DNA from 2 places in the Yersinia sp. 2541 StPb PI genome. Region 1 is predicted to be linked to the other one. Evidence: predicted binding sites of a transcription regulator. Region 1 holds the regulator's gene; the other holds the start of a gene.

Region 1 (6,105 bases):
GCCCACTTCGAAGGAAACTGTTGCGGTTCGTGGCGTGGCAAACAGTGGGCCGACAGCCAAATAACAGACGGTAGCCAGTACCAAACCAGCACTACGGCCAATTGGGCTACTCAGGGCATCAATCCCCCCGCCAACCCGGGCCAGTGCGATAATGGTAATAACCGGTAAGCCAACCGCGGTTATCAGGAAGCCAAGAGCTGCCCACCATACATGTTCACCCGATTGTAAACCAACCATCGGCGGGAAGATGATGTTGCCAGCTCCAACGAATAAGGCGAAGGTCATAAAACCTAATGCCATAATATCTTTAGACGATAAACGATGACTCATAGTGATGTGCGTTGCCTAGTTAAATGACCAAAAGGAAAAGTTCTAAGTTGTGGTCTTTCCTACGTGATCGAAACGATACAAAGCTCTGATAAACGCAAACTCCGGCGGTTAATAAGCAATCTATTTCGTCAGTATGCAGTGTTTTTGAAGTTATTTGCAGGTGGAATAGGCCAACAACGGCGCTAAGTAGACCGTTTATAGCGGAGAAAGGCAAGTCGGGATCATAAAAGCAGAGCCATCATCCAGATAATGTTATCAAACCAGTTAATCATGCCATGTTTTAAGAAATACACGCCATATGATTTGTATTATTTGTAGCCAGTCGTTAACAATTTACCGCCAATCTGGTGACGAATACTCAGGAGAGGTTGATCATTTTACGCACAGAAATGATGCAAGATTGCATAGGCAAAAAACGACGACTGAAACACCTTAATCAGTAAAACCTAACGCTTTTCGGGTGTGAATCAGTATCTCGGGAGGCAGGGGGAGATAACCGTCATGGGTGACCCTCTTTTGCCCCTCAGGTGATAGAACCCGCTCAAGGAACGCCGCAGTCAATGGCTCCAGTGGCTGGCCCGGAGCTTTATTGATATAAATATACAGATAACGTGATAAAGGGTAGCGGCCATCTTTAACATTCTCAGGAGTTGGCATCACAAAATCTTGCCCCACCGCCGCCAGTGACAACGGTTTAACACCACTGTTACGAAAACCAATACTGGCATAACCAATGCCATTCAATGAGCCAGCCACCGCCTGTACCACAGAGGCGGACCCAGGCAACTCATTGACATTATTTATAAAATCACCATCGCACAGTACCTTATGTTTGAAGTATCCATAGGTCCCCGAAGCTGAGTTCCGGCTATAACGTTGTAAGGAACGCGCCGCCCACGCCCCTTCCAATCCCAACTCACCAAAGCGCTGAATCTGGTGTGGCTCTCCACATCGGCGATTTTGCGAAAAAATAGCATCAAGCTGCGGTAAAGTCAGTTTGTTCAGTGGGTTATCCTGATGAACAAACACCACCAATGCATCAACTGCCACAGGAACTGCCAGTGGCGGATAGCCATAACGTTGAATAAATGCGTTGATCTCACCCGCTTTCATTGGGCGGCTCATCGGACCAAGCTGGGCGGCACCGACAGCTAACGCCGCAGGGGCAGTAGAGGAACCTGCCGCCTGAATTTGCAAATTAACACCAGGATAGTGATGATTAAAGTCATCTGCCCACAAGGACATCAGATTGGCTAAGGTGTCAGAACCCACACTGGAGAGGTTGCCTGATAAGGTATTGGTGGCAGGCACGGAAGCCATCGGCAAAACAGCAACCGGAGGGGAAAATACCGCTTCAGATTGCGCTAAAACGGCATGGCTAAACCATAGCATGACATGCAACAACGTCAGTTTTGCCCATTTCATCAGCTTGGTATCCATGCAGTTTTTAGGATTTGACTGCATTCTCGGCTAAAACTGCGGGAACAATCAATCGATTCGGCAAGGTAAAGATAAATCGAGTCCCCAGACCGACTTCGCTCATGACCTCTAAACGTGCATCGTGATGACTCAATGCATGTTTCACAATTGCCAGCCCTAATCCACTGCCCCCCGTTTGCCGTGATCGGGCTTTATCCACCCGATAGAACCGCTCCGTTAGCCGTGGAACATGTTCAGGACCGATTCCCGGCCCATTATCGCTGACCTGAAATTGTGCACCTTGTGGCGTTTGCTGCCAACACACCTCAATTTGGGTACCAACAGGCGTGTGATTGACGGCGTTATAAACCAGATTTGATACCGCACTGCGCAGTTGGTCTTCGTTACCAAACACTTTTAATTGGTCGTTAACCCGGAAGGTAATCTCATGTCGTCCGTTACTGAGAGCCTGAACTTCATGCTGTAACACTTTCAGCATCAACGGAATATCCACCCGCTCATTCATATCCACATTAGGTGCCGCTTCAATTCGTGATAGCGTCAAGAGCTGTTTTACCAATCCATCCATTCGCTTAGTCTGCTCTTGCATGGTCCCCAGTGCTTTATCCCGTAATGGCCCAACCAGCTCTTGGTCATTCATCATTTCCAGATAACCTTGCAACACCGTCAGTGGCGTACGCAATTCATGACTGACGTTGGCAAAGAAATTACGCCTTGCACCTTCCAACTGCCGCATCTGAGTAACATCACGGGCAACCATCAATAATTGCCCTTCTGAATAAGGCATCACACGAAATTCGACGTAATAACCATTGTTCAGTTGCAGAGTCAACGGGCGGGAGAACTCTTGTTGTTGCAGATATTGGCTGAATTCTGGGTAGCGCAATAAATTAAGGATATGTTGGCCGTTATCCTCCGGCCAACGAAACCCTAACAACTGCTGAGCTAAACCGTTACACCAGAAGATATTGCCATCAATTGTGGTAATAACTACCGCGTCAGGCAATGATTCGGCACCACTGCGGAAACGTTTGATAAGCAAAGCCAGTTCGCGCCGACGCCGACGATTTCGCAACTGCATTTGGTACAAGCCGTAAAATAAAGGCTCCCAGCTCCAGCGACCAGCAGGTGGTGTCATGCTACGGTCTAACCACAACCAGTGAGATAACTTAAGTTGATTATAGAAATTCCAAACCAGCGCCGCGACAGCTGAAATCAGCAATAGCCACGGAAGATAGCCGATGAAGGCACCCAGGAGTAATGCAGGCAGACAAAAAAGAGCCAGCTCGAGAGCCAGCGTTTTCCATGATAAGCGTTCTAACACAACGAATTCTCCGGCACTGAAAACTCAGTAGCGCGTTGAGAAACGGTATCCAGTTCCCCGGACAGTTTGTACCATTCTGTCATGACCATCAATTTCAAGCGCCTTGCGTAGCCGACGAATATGCACGTCAACCGTACGATCTTCTACATAAACGTTAGTGCCCCAAACATAATTAAGCAACTGTTCACGGCTGTAAACGCGCTCCGGGTGGGTCATAAAGAAGTGCAATAACTTAAACTCGGTCGGCCCCATATCCAGCGCTTGCTCATTGGCCATAACCCGATGTGAGGAAGGATCAAGGCTTAGCCCTTGCATTTCAATAACTTCCTCAACAGCCATCGGCGATATTCGGCGCATCACTGCTTTAATACGCGCAACCAGCTCCTTCGGCGAAAACGGCTTGGTAATATAGTCATCTGCGCCCACTTCCAAACCGCGCACCCTATCCTCTTCTTCGCCACGGGCCGTCAGCATCATCACCGGAATATCTCTGGTCAACGCTTCACGTTTCATATGTTTAATGAACTGAATACCCGAGCCGCCAGGTAACATCCAGTCCAACAACACTAAATCAGGGAAAGGCTCCGACAGACGAGTTACTGCGCTGTCATAATCTTCGGCTTCTAATGGTTGGTAACCATTCTGTTCCAACACAAAGCACACCATCTCACGGATTGGCGCTTCATCTTCCACCACAAGTATGCGTCTTGCCATCATCAACCCTGCCAGTATGTTAGTGGTCACTATTTGATTTCGGGAGCCATTATGCGTCAGTTTTGTGACATTTTTATGAAAAACATCACGCTTCTACTAGCAATAAGCATAGTGATAAATTTCATGATAATTGCAAAACACAGCAGTCAAGTTTGCGAGACGTCTCGGAGATTTTCCTCCTAGCCTTTTTTTAGCCGCGACATCCGGCGGGCAGCGTTTATAATCAGCGCCATTATCTTTGACTGATAACCTGCCGTGCGGGAGATTTATGCGCATTATTCATACCTCTGATTGGCATTTAGGCCAGCATTTCTTCACTAAAAGCCGCGCTGCTGAGCATCAGGCATTTCTGCACTGGCTCATTAATCAGATCGAAGAAAATCAGGTAGATGCGCTAATTGTAGCAGGTGATATCTTTGATACTGGCTCCCCGCCCAGTTACGCCCGTGAGCTATATAACCGTTTCGTGGTTGAGCTCCAACCCACTGGCTGTCAGTTAGTGGTATTGGGGGGTAATCACGATTCTGTGTCAACACTGAATGAATCACGGGGTTTGCTCTCTTATCTCAATACCACCGTTATTTCGTGCGCCAACAGCAATCTCGATCAACAAATCATTATTCTAAAAGACCGCCAACATCAACCTGCGGCTCTGCTGTGTGCGATCCCGTTTTTACGGCCAAGGGACTTAGTCACCAGTCAGGCGGGTGAATCTGGAGGGCAAAAACAACTGGCTTTACAAGAAGCGATCGCGGGCCACTACCAGGCACTGTATCAGCGGGCGGTTGAATTGCGTACCGAACTGGGTTTGCTACTGCCCATTATTGCCACCGGGCACCTGACTACCGTTGGCGTCACCACGACAGACTCGGTTCGCGATATCTATATTGGTACATTGGATGCTTTCCCCGCGCAGGCATTTCCACCAGCAGATTACATTGCTTTAGGCCATATTCATCGCGCCCAGCAAGTGGCTAAAACTGAACATATCCGTTATAGCGGCTCCCCCATTGCTCTCAGTTTTGATGAATTGAGCAAGGAGAAGAGCGTCTATCTGGTGGAATTCCACCAACAGGCACTGGCATCAGTTACCCCTCTCTTCATCCCACAATTTCAGCCAATGCAATTAATTAAAGGGGATTTAGCGCAAATAGAGCAGCAACTGGCTCAATTCTCTGAGCATCAAGGCTTACCCGTATGGCTAGATATAGAAGTTGCCACCCAAGACTATCTTACTGATATCCAACGCCGTATTCAGGCTCTGACCACAGAGCTACCGGTTGAAATTGTATTGTTACGTCGCAGTAAAGAACAACGTAACAACAGTATCGAGCGGCAGGAAAAAGAGACACTCAATGAGCTGAGTGTTACCGATGTGTTTGAACGCAGGCTGGCGCTGGAGCCAGACTTAGCCGAGCCGCGCCAACAGCGGATGCGTCAAATGTTCAATCAGGTGGTTGATGACATCACGCAAGATAAAGATGCCGCACAGGAGCAGCCTGCATGAGGATTTTAAGCTTACGTCTAAAAAACATTAATTCTCTGCAAGGGGAGTGGAAGATAGATTTCACCGCCGAACCTTTTGCCAGCAACGGTTTATTCGCTATCACTGGCCCGACAGGCGCAGGCAAAACCACACTGCTGGATGCCATATGCCTTGCGCTATACCACCAAACACCACGTTTGACTGTCACGCCCAGCCAAAATGAGCTAATGACACGCCACACAGCGGAGTCACTAGCCGAAGTTGAGTTTGAAGTAAAAGGCATCTGCTATCGTGCATTCTGGAGCCAGCGGCGGGCAAAAAACAGCCCGGAAGGCAATCTGCAAGCCCCTAAAGTTGAGTTGGCGCTATGCGACAGCGGTAAAATCCTGGCCGATAAAGTGCGTGATAAGTTGGAGATGGTTGCAGCGATCACCGGCCTGGATTTTGGCCGTTTCACTAAATCAATGATGTTATCGCAAGGGCAGTTTGCTGCTTTTCTCAATGCCGATGCCAATGACCGTGCCGAATTATTGGAAGAGCTAACGGGGACTGATATCTACGGGCGGCTATCTGAATATGTCTTTGAGCAACATAAACAGGCCAAGGCCAATCTGGATGCTTTACATCAACGTGCCAGTGGTATTGAACTGCTCAATGAAGAACAGCGCTTGGCATTAACGCAACAAATCGATGATCTCCACCAACAAGAAAAGCAGCTTGTTTCAGCACAATCAGCGAGTCAAAACCAAATAAACTGGTTAACCGGCTGGCAAAGACAGCAACAGAATCTACAAGAATATCAGCAGCAGCA
Region 2 (6,105 bases), 3.4 Mb from region 1:
TTCATCCCTTCTTCAGTGAACCCACCTGGCCGCCTAGCGATTTCAAATGAAAACATTTTGCACCCGAGATCATTCTGTGGTGCTTACGGTGGTACGGCTCAACCCCGATGAGTTATGCCAATGTCAGCGATATGCTGGCAGAGCGTGGGGTTTCCGTTCACCGCTCTACCATTTACCGTTGGTTTATTGAATATGCCCCCATCAAAAAATTAGTCAAAGCGGGCGGGGGCTTCAAACGGCCAAACCTTGCCGGGTCAACGCTTCAGGGAGTTGAAACATTGCGACGACTGAATAAAGGTCAATTTGATATTTGGCTACGCCGTGACGAGCCTGAACGTCGAGTGCGGGAAAGATCCGCCTTTATGAATCGGCTCTTTCATATTGAGGCGGTTTTAGCTTAATTATCCCGCTCATCTATCAGTAAAATCACCGACGCTCATTATTTGCAACAAGCCCACTTGATGGACTAACTATAGCTTGGTGTACAAACTTTATTATTCCAGAACAACCGCCAATGCCTGCGCACAGGCCCAGGCAGAGCTCCAGGCCCATTGGAAGTTATAGCCACCCAACCAGCCAGTGACATCAACAACCTCGCCAATAAAGTACATTCCAGGCACTTTATGGGCCTCCATTGTCTTAGAGGAGAGCTCTTGGGTGTCAACACCACCAAGAGTGACCTCAGCAGTACGGTAGCCCTCGGTGCCATTGGGCTGCACTCGCCATTGTTGAAGATTGGCGACTAACGCGGCCTGCTGCGGCGCGTTTAATTGCTTCAGGGTAACGTCTGGCAGTTGCTCCAAGGTCTGAAGGCACTCCACCAGCCGCTTAGGTAACCGTTGAGCCAGAGTATTTTTCAGTGTCTGATTAGGGTGGTTTTTTCGCTCACTGTTTAGAAAATCATCTAAATCAGTATCAGGAAGTAAGTTAATGCTCACATACTCACCAGCCTGCCAATAGCTTGAAAGTTGTAAAATTGCTGGGCCAGAAAGCCCACGGTGAGTAAACAAAATACTCTCACGGAAGCTAACGCCATTTTCGGCGGTGACCACCGCAGGCACGGAAACCCCAGATAATGTTTGCAGGTGCTCCAGCAGCGGTTTGTGCAAGGTGAACGGGACTAATGCCGCACGGGTAGGGAGGACTTTCAAGCCAAACTGTTCTGCCAACTTATAGCCGAACGGTGAAGCACCAAGTCCGGGCATAGAGAGTCCGCCAGAGGCGACGACAAGTGAGTTAGTGCTCACTTCCAAATTATTAATTTGTAATACGAAACCGGTGCCGCTTTTTTCAACCGACAAAACATCGCTACGCAACCGAATCGTGACTTGCCCCAGCTCACACTCTTTCAGTAATAGTTCAACCACCTGCTGAGCAGAGTCATCGCAGAACAACTGCCCTAGCGCTTTCTCATGCCAGGCAATGCCATAGCGATTCATCAGATCGATGAAATCCCATTGGGTATAACGCGCCAAGGCAGATTTACAGAAGTGAGGATTCTGTGACAGATACGCGGCAGGCTCTGCAAAGAGATTGGTAAAATTACAGCGGCCACCACCAGACATCAGTATTTTGCGCCCCGCCTTTTTGCCGTTATCGACCAACAACACCCGACATCCGGCTTGTCCAGCCTGAGCGGCACAAAATAGCCCCGCAGCACCTGCACCTATCACTACCACATCAAACTGTTCCACACTTGGCCTCACTGAGTAAAATCATCATCGCTGCAAAATTGCCCGCTTTTGGCTGATTATTATATTATTTAGCGCATTCAACCGACAAATTGGCGGCGGGAGATTGTAAGTCGCTCGCAGGAATATCGCTATAGTAAGAAAATGTCTCATACAGTAAAACTAAGTAACCTGCTGATATAACATGCATATGTTGCTCAATAAGACGAATTCGTCTGCGGTCATGTCAAAAAAAGGTCATATTTTCCTTTTCCCCACCCCCCATTGTCACTGATAATGCGCCGCGTTCATGTCCACAAACTGGCGTAACGCTTATGCTACATCTTTTCGCTGGCCTGGATTTCCATACCGGCCTAATGTTAGTTCTTGCTTTGTTGTTCGTGCTGTTTTACGAAGCCATCAATGGTTTTCATGATACAGCCAATGCGGTCGCGACCGTAATCTATACCCGTGCCATGCGTTCACAGGTTGCTGTTGTGATGGCAGGGGTGTTTAACTTCCTCGGCGTGATGCTGGGCGGTTTGAGCGTGGCTTATGCTATCGTTCACTTATTGCCTACTGATCTGCTGTTAAACGTCAGTTCGGCGCATGGGTTGGCTATGGTCTTCTCTATGCTACTGGCGGCGATTATCTGGAATTTGGGCACTTGGTATTTCGGTATCCCGGCTTCCAGCTCTCATACGCTAATTGGTGCAATCATCGGTATTGGTTTAACCAATGCATTAATGACCAGTACATCTGTTGTAGATGCACTGAACGTTCCTAAGATGATTCAAATCTTCCTGTCATTAATCTTATCCCCAATTGTGGGTCTGGTTATTGCCGGTTTGATGGTGTTCCTGCTACGTCGTTACTGGAACGGGTCCAAGAAACAGCAACGTATTCACCTGACACCTGCTGAACGTGAAAAGAAAGACGGTAAACGTAAACCGCCCTTCTGGACCCGTACTGCGCTGATTCTATCGGCTATCGGTGTGAGTTTCTCTCATGGCGCTAACGATGGTCAGAAAGGGATTGGCTTGATCATGCTGGTATTAATCGGCGTGGCTCCGGCTGGGTTCGTCGTGAATATGAATGCAACCGGTTATGATATTGCCCGCACCCGCGATGCAGTGACCCATCTGCAACAATATTATCAGCAACATGTTGAGGTGTTACCTCATGCTGTCGCGCTGAAACCGCTGGTACCTGCACCAGAAACATTGCCGAATACACCGGCACAGTTCCATTGTGATAGCTCACGCGCCATGATTGCCATTGATCATGCCCAAACGTTGCTGGCTAATCTGCAAAGCTATGACGATCTGACGGTTGATCAACGCAGCCATATGCGTCGCTTGCTGATGTGTGTTGCCGAAACCGCAGGGACTGTTGCCAAACTGCCTGAAACCAGTGCTGAAGACCGCCGTTTCCTCAATAATCTGCGTACAGATTTGTTGGAAACTGTGGAATATGCACCGACCTGGATCATCGTTGCCGTCGCTCTGGCCCTCTCTTTGGGTACCATGATTGGCTGGAAACGTGTGGCAGTCACCATCGGTGAGAAAATCGGTAAGAAAGGCATGACTTACGCGCAAGGGGTTTCTGCCCAGATGACTGCGGCGGTTTCCATCGGTATTGCGAGTTATACCGGTATGCCAGTATCGACAACGCAAGTGCTCTCTTCCGCAGTTGCCGGGACCATGTTGGTTGATGGCGGTGGTGTTCAGAGTAAAACGGTGAAGAACATTATGTTGGCGTGGGTATTAACCTTACCAATATCTATTCTTCTTTCCGGTGGGTTGTACTGGGTGGCTCTAAGATTCATTTAAACCCAGCGAAACGTATTACTATCATAGTGCGCCTCAACCTAGCACTGTGATAAGACCGGGCAGTAAACATATTGAACGGTTACGGTAAATAAAAAAGGCGGCCTTATCAGGTCGCCTTTTTAAATGCTTCTCTGCCAATAATTCATACTAATACCACAACATTAAACCCACCAGACTGACCACTACCAATCCACATAATGCACTGGTCAGTATAAATTGCCCACGTAGCCTCTCACAGCGGCGAATAAACTCAGGATCGTGGTGATCAAGATAACGTTGGGCGAAGATGTAACCCACTAATCTAATTTGTTTGCTCGGCTGACCGTGGGAGGTAAAAAAGCCACCACCATCAACATATTGATACAGCAACGGGTCGCAGCCACGTAATACCACTAACAAAGCACGCAGAGATGAATAATAACGTGCCATATTAATCACACATACCACACATAAAGCCCAAAAAAGCGCGACGGTACTGATCATAATTATCCTCCCAGCGATATCTCACACATTGGGTCAATCACCTGAACCTCTGTGCCATCGCTTACTCTAGCCGATACAAACACCCCCAGGGCCTCAAAAAACACCCCCTATCGTCCGCTTTCTGACTATGCTCGATACGTTGTTCGTTCGACACAGTATCCGAACGTGTAGGACTCCCTTTATCAGTGTAGGAAATGAAATGGAAAATAGCCTGATAATCTCTAAATTAAGCCTATTTAGGCATTTGTTAACTATCGATTGGCACTAACTTATATCGAATATCTGTCACTGATAAATGCTCGTAACCCATACAAATTCCGCTTAAATATTAATCTCTCTTAACTGAATTACATAAATTTGGCTGCTGTTTTTTGTAAATTATATTTGCATCACAAATATGAAATTCCGTTAATCATGATGATTTATCAGCGCTATACTTAAGATAATGATCTGCTTTAAATTCAAGTATTCTCACCGTGCGCCAAGGCAATTAACGGGCGAATCTCATCACTTATTGGTGCAATTTGGTGCAAAATGACATACGGATGCTTTAGTGATCATCATCAAAACAGTGCGTTGTGATCCGTGAAACACTTCAGTTAGGGGTCATAATGATAGTATGCAGATACCGTGTTAGCACCCGTTCAACAGGTTGAATGTTTGCTTACCCATTAATTAACATTATGGAAGGAGTTTACTTATGGCTTACAAACACATTCTGATTGCGGTTGACCTATCTCCAGAAAGTAAGGTATTGGTGGAAAAGGCGGTCTCCATGGCCAGACCGTACAATGCCAAAGTTTCCCTGATCCATGTTGATGTTAACTACTCAGACCTCTATACCGGTCTGATCGACGTTAATCTTGGTGATATGCAAAAACGTATCTCTGAAGAAACCCATAATGCATTAACTGAGCTTTCGCAAAATGCGGGCTACCCAATTGAGCAAACCCTCAGCGGTAGCGGCGATTTGGGCCAGGTACTGGTTGATGCCATTAAGAAATATGATATGGACTTGGTATTATGCGGTCATCATCAGGATTTCTGGAGCAAATTGATGTCTTCAGCACGCCAACTGATCAATACCGTACATGTCGATATGCTTATCGTGCCACTGCGCGATGACGACGCCGAAGACGAATAAGTTTCGCGAGAGTCATCCTGTTTAGCTTTAACGCCCGCCTTTTGCGGGCGTTTTTAATCAACAACCCCCGCCAAGCCCCGATAGCCACTCATTGATAACCCTGCTAAGTTTTTGTCAAAATCCCTTGCTGTATGAATATAAACCAGTGATATAGTCGAAGATGCACAACATCGTCTCCTCACTATTTGGATAATAATAATAGTTCGCAAAAAGGTGTAGGGAGAGTCTTAATTGGTACAAGGAATTATTAGTGATGAATGGTTTAACCTCTCTGGAGTCGTTTTTAGAATCTTTACAACAACGTGATGCCAACCAACCAGAATATCTCCAAGCAGTACGTGAAGTCTTCACGTCACTTTGGCCCTTTCTGGAGCAAAACCCACATTACCGTGAACAAAGCCTACTCGAGCGCTTAGTCGAGCCAGAACGTGTTATTCAATTCCGCGTTGCCTGGACTGATGACCAAGGTAAAGTTCAGGTTAACCGCGCCTGGCGTGTTCAATTTAACTCGGCGATTGGTCCTTATAAGGGCGGGATGCGTTTCCACCCATCAGTAAACTTATCAATTCTGAAGTTCCTTGGTTTTGAACAGACCTTTAAAAATGCCCTGACAACCCTGCCTATGGGAGGCGGCAAAGGCGGTTCTGATTTTAATCCTAAAGGAAAAAGTCAGGCTGAAGTGATGCGTTTTTGCCAGGCACTGATGATGGAACTGTATCGTCATCTCGGCCCGGATACCGATGTTCCGGCGGGTGATATTGGTGTTGGTGGCCGTGAAGTGGCGTTTATGTCTGGCATGATGAAAAAACTGTCGAATAACACCGCTTGTGTCTTCACCGGCAAAGGTCTCTCCTTCGGCGGTAGTCTGATTCGCCCGGAAGCCACCGGTTATGGCTTGGTCTATTTCACCGACGCCATGTTAAAACGTCACGGCTTAGGTTTTGAAGGTCGTAAAGTCTCGGTTTCCGGCGCCGGA

What was found. The regulator PhoB, encoded in region 1, activates phosphate uptake and scavenging genes when phosphate is short. The targets are predictions, from matches to a motif close to CTGTCATAAAACTGNCNNAT.
Positions count from the first base shown of each region.
Region 2: pitA (inorganic phosphate transporter PitA) is a predicted target of PhoB. The motif match lies at 1,915-1,934, and genes of this name have one in related genera.

Region 1 is NZ_JAZGQB010000001.1:3,580,738-3,586,842, forward strand. Features, by position in the region: gene brnQ (branched-chain amino acid transport system II carrier protein) at 1-330, opposite strand, end outside; gene V1953_RS16175 (PstS family phosphate ABC transporter substrate-binding protein) at 763-1,755, opposite strand; gene phoR (phosphate regulon sensor histidine kinase PhoR) at 1,778-3,094, opposite strand; gene phoB (phosphate response regulator transcription factor PhoB) at 3,119-3,808, opposite strand; gene sbcD (exonuclease subunit SbcD) at 4,077-5,315, shown strand; gene V1953_RS16195 (AAA family ATPase) at 5,312-6,105, shown strand, end outside.
Region 2 is NZ_JAZGQB010000001.1:150,932-157,036, reverse strand. Features, by position in the region: gene V1953_RS00610 (hypothetical protein) at 69-401, shown strand; gene V1953_RS00605 (NAD(P)/FAD-dependent oxidoreductase) at 495-1,694, opposite strand; gene pitA (inorganic phosphate transporter PitA) at 2,006-3,502, shown strand; gene uspB (universal stress protein UspB) at 3,650-3,985, opposite strand; gene uspA (universal stress protein UspA) at 4,686-5,129, shown strand; gene gdhA (NADP-specific glutamate dehydrogenase) at 5,383-6,105, shown strand, end outside.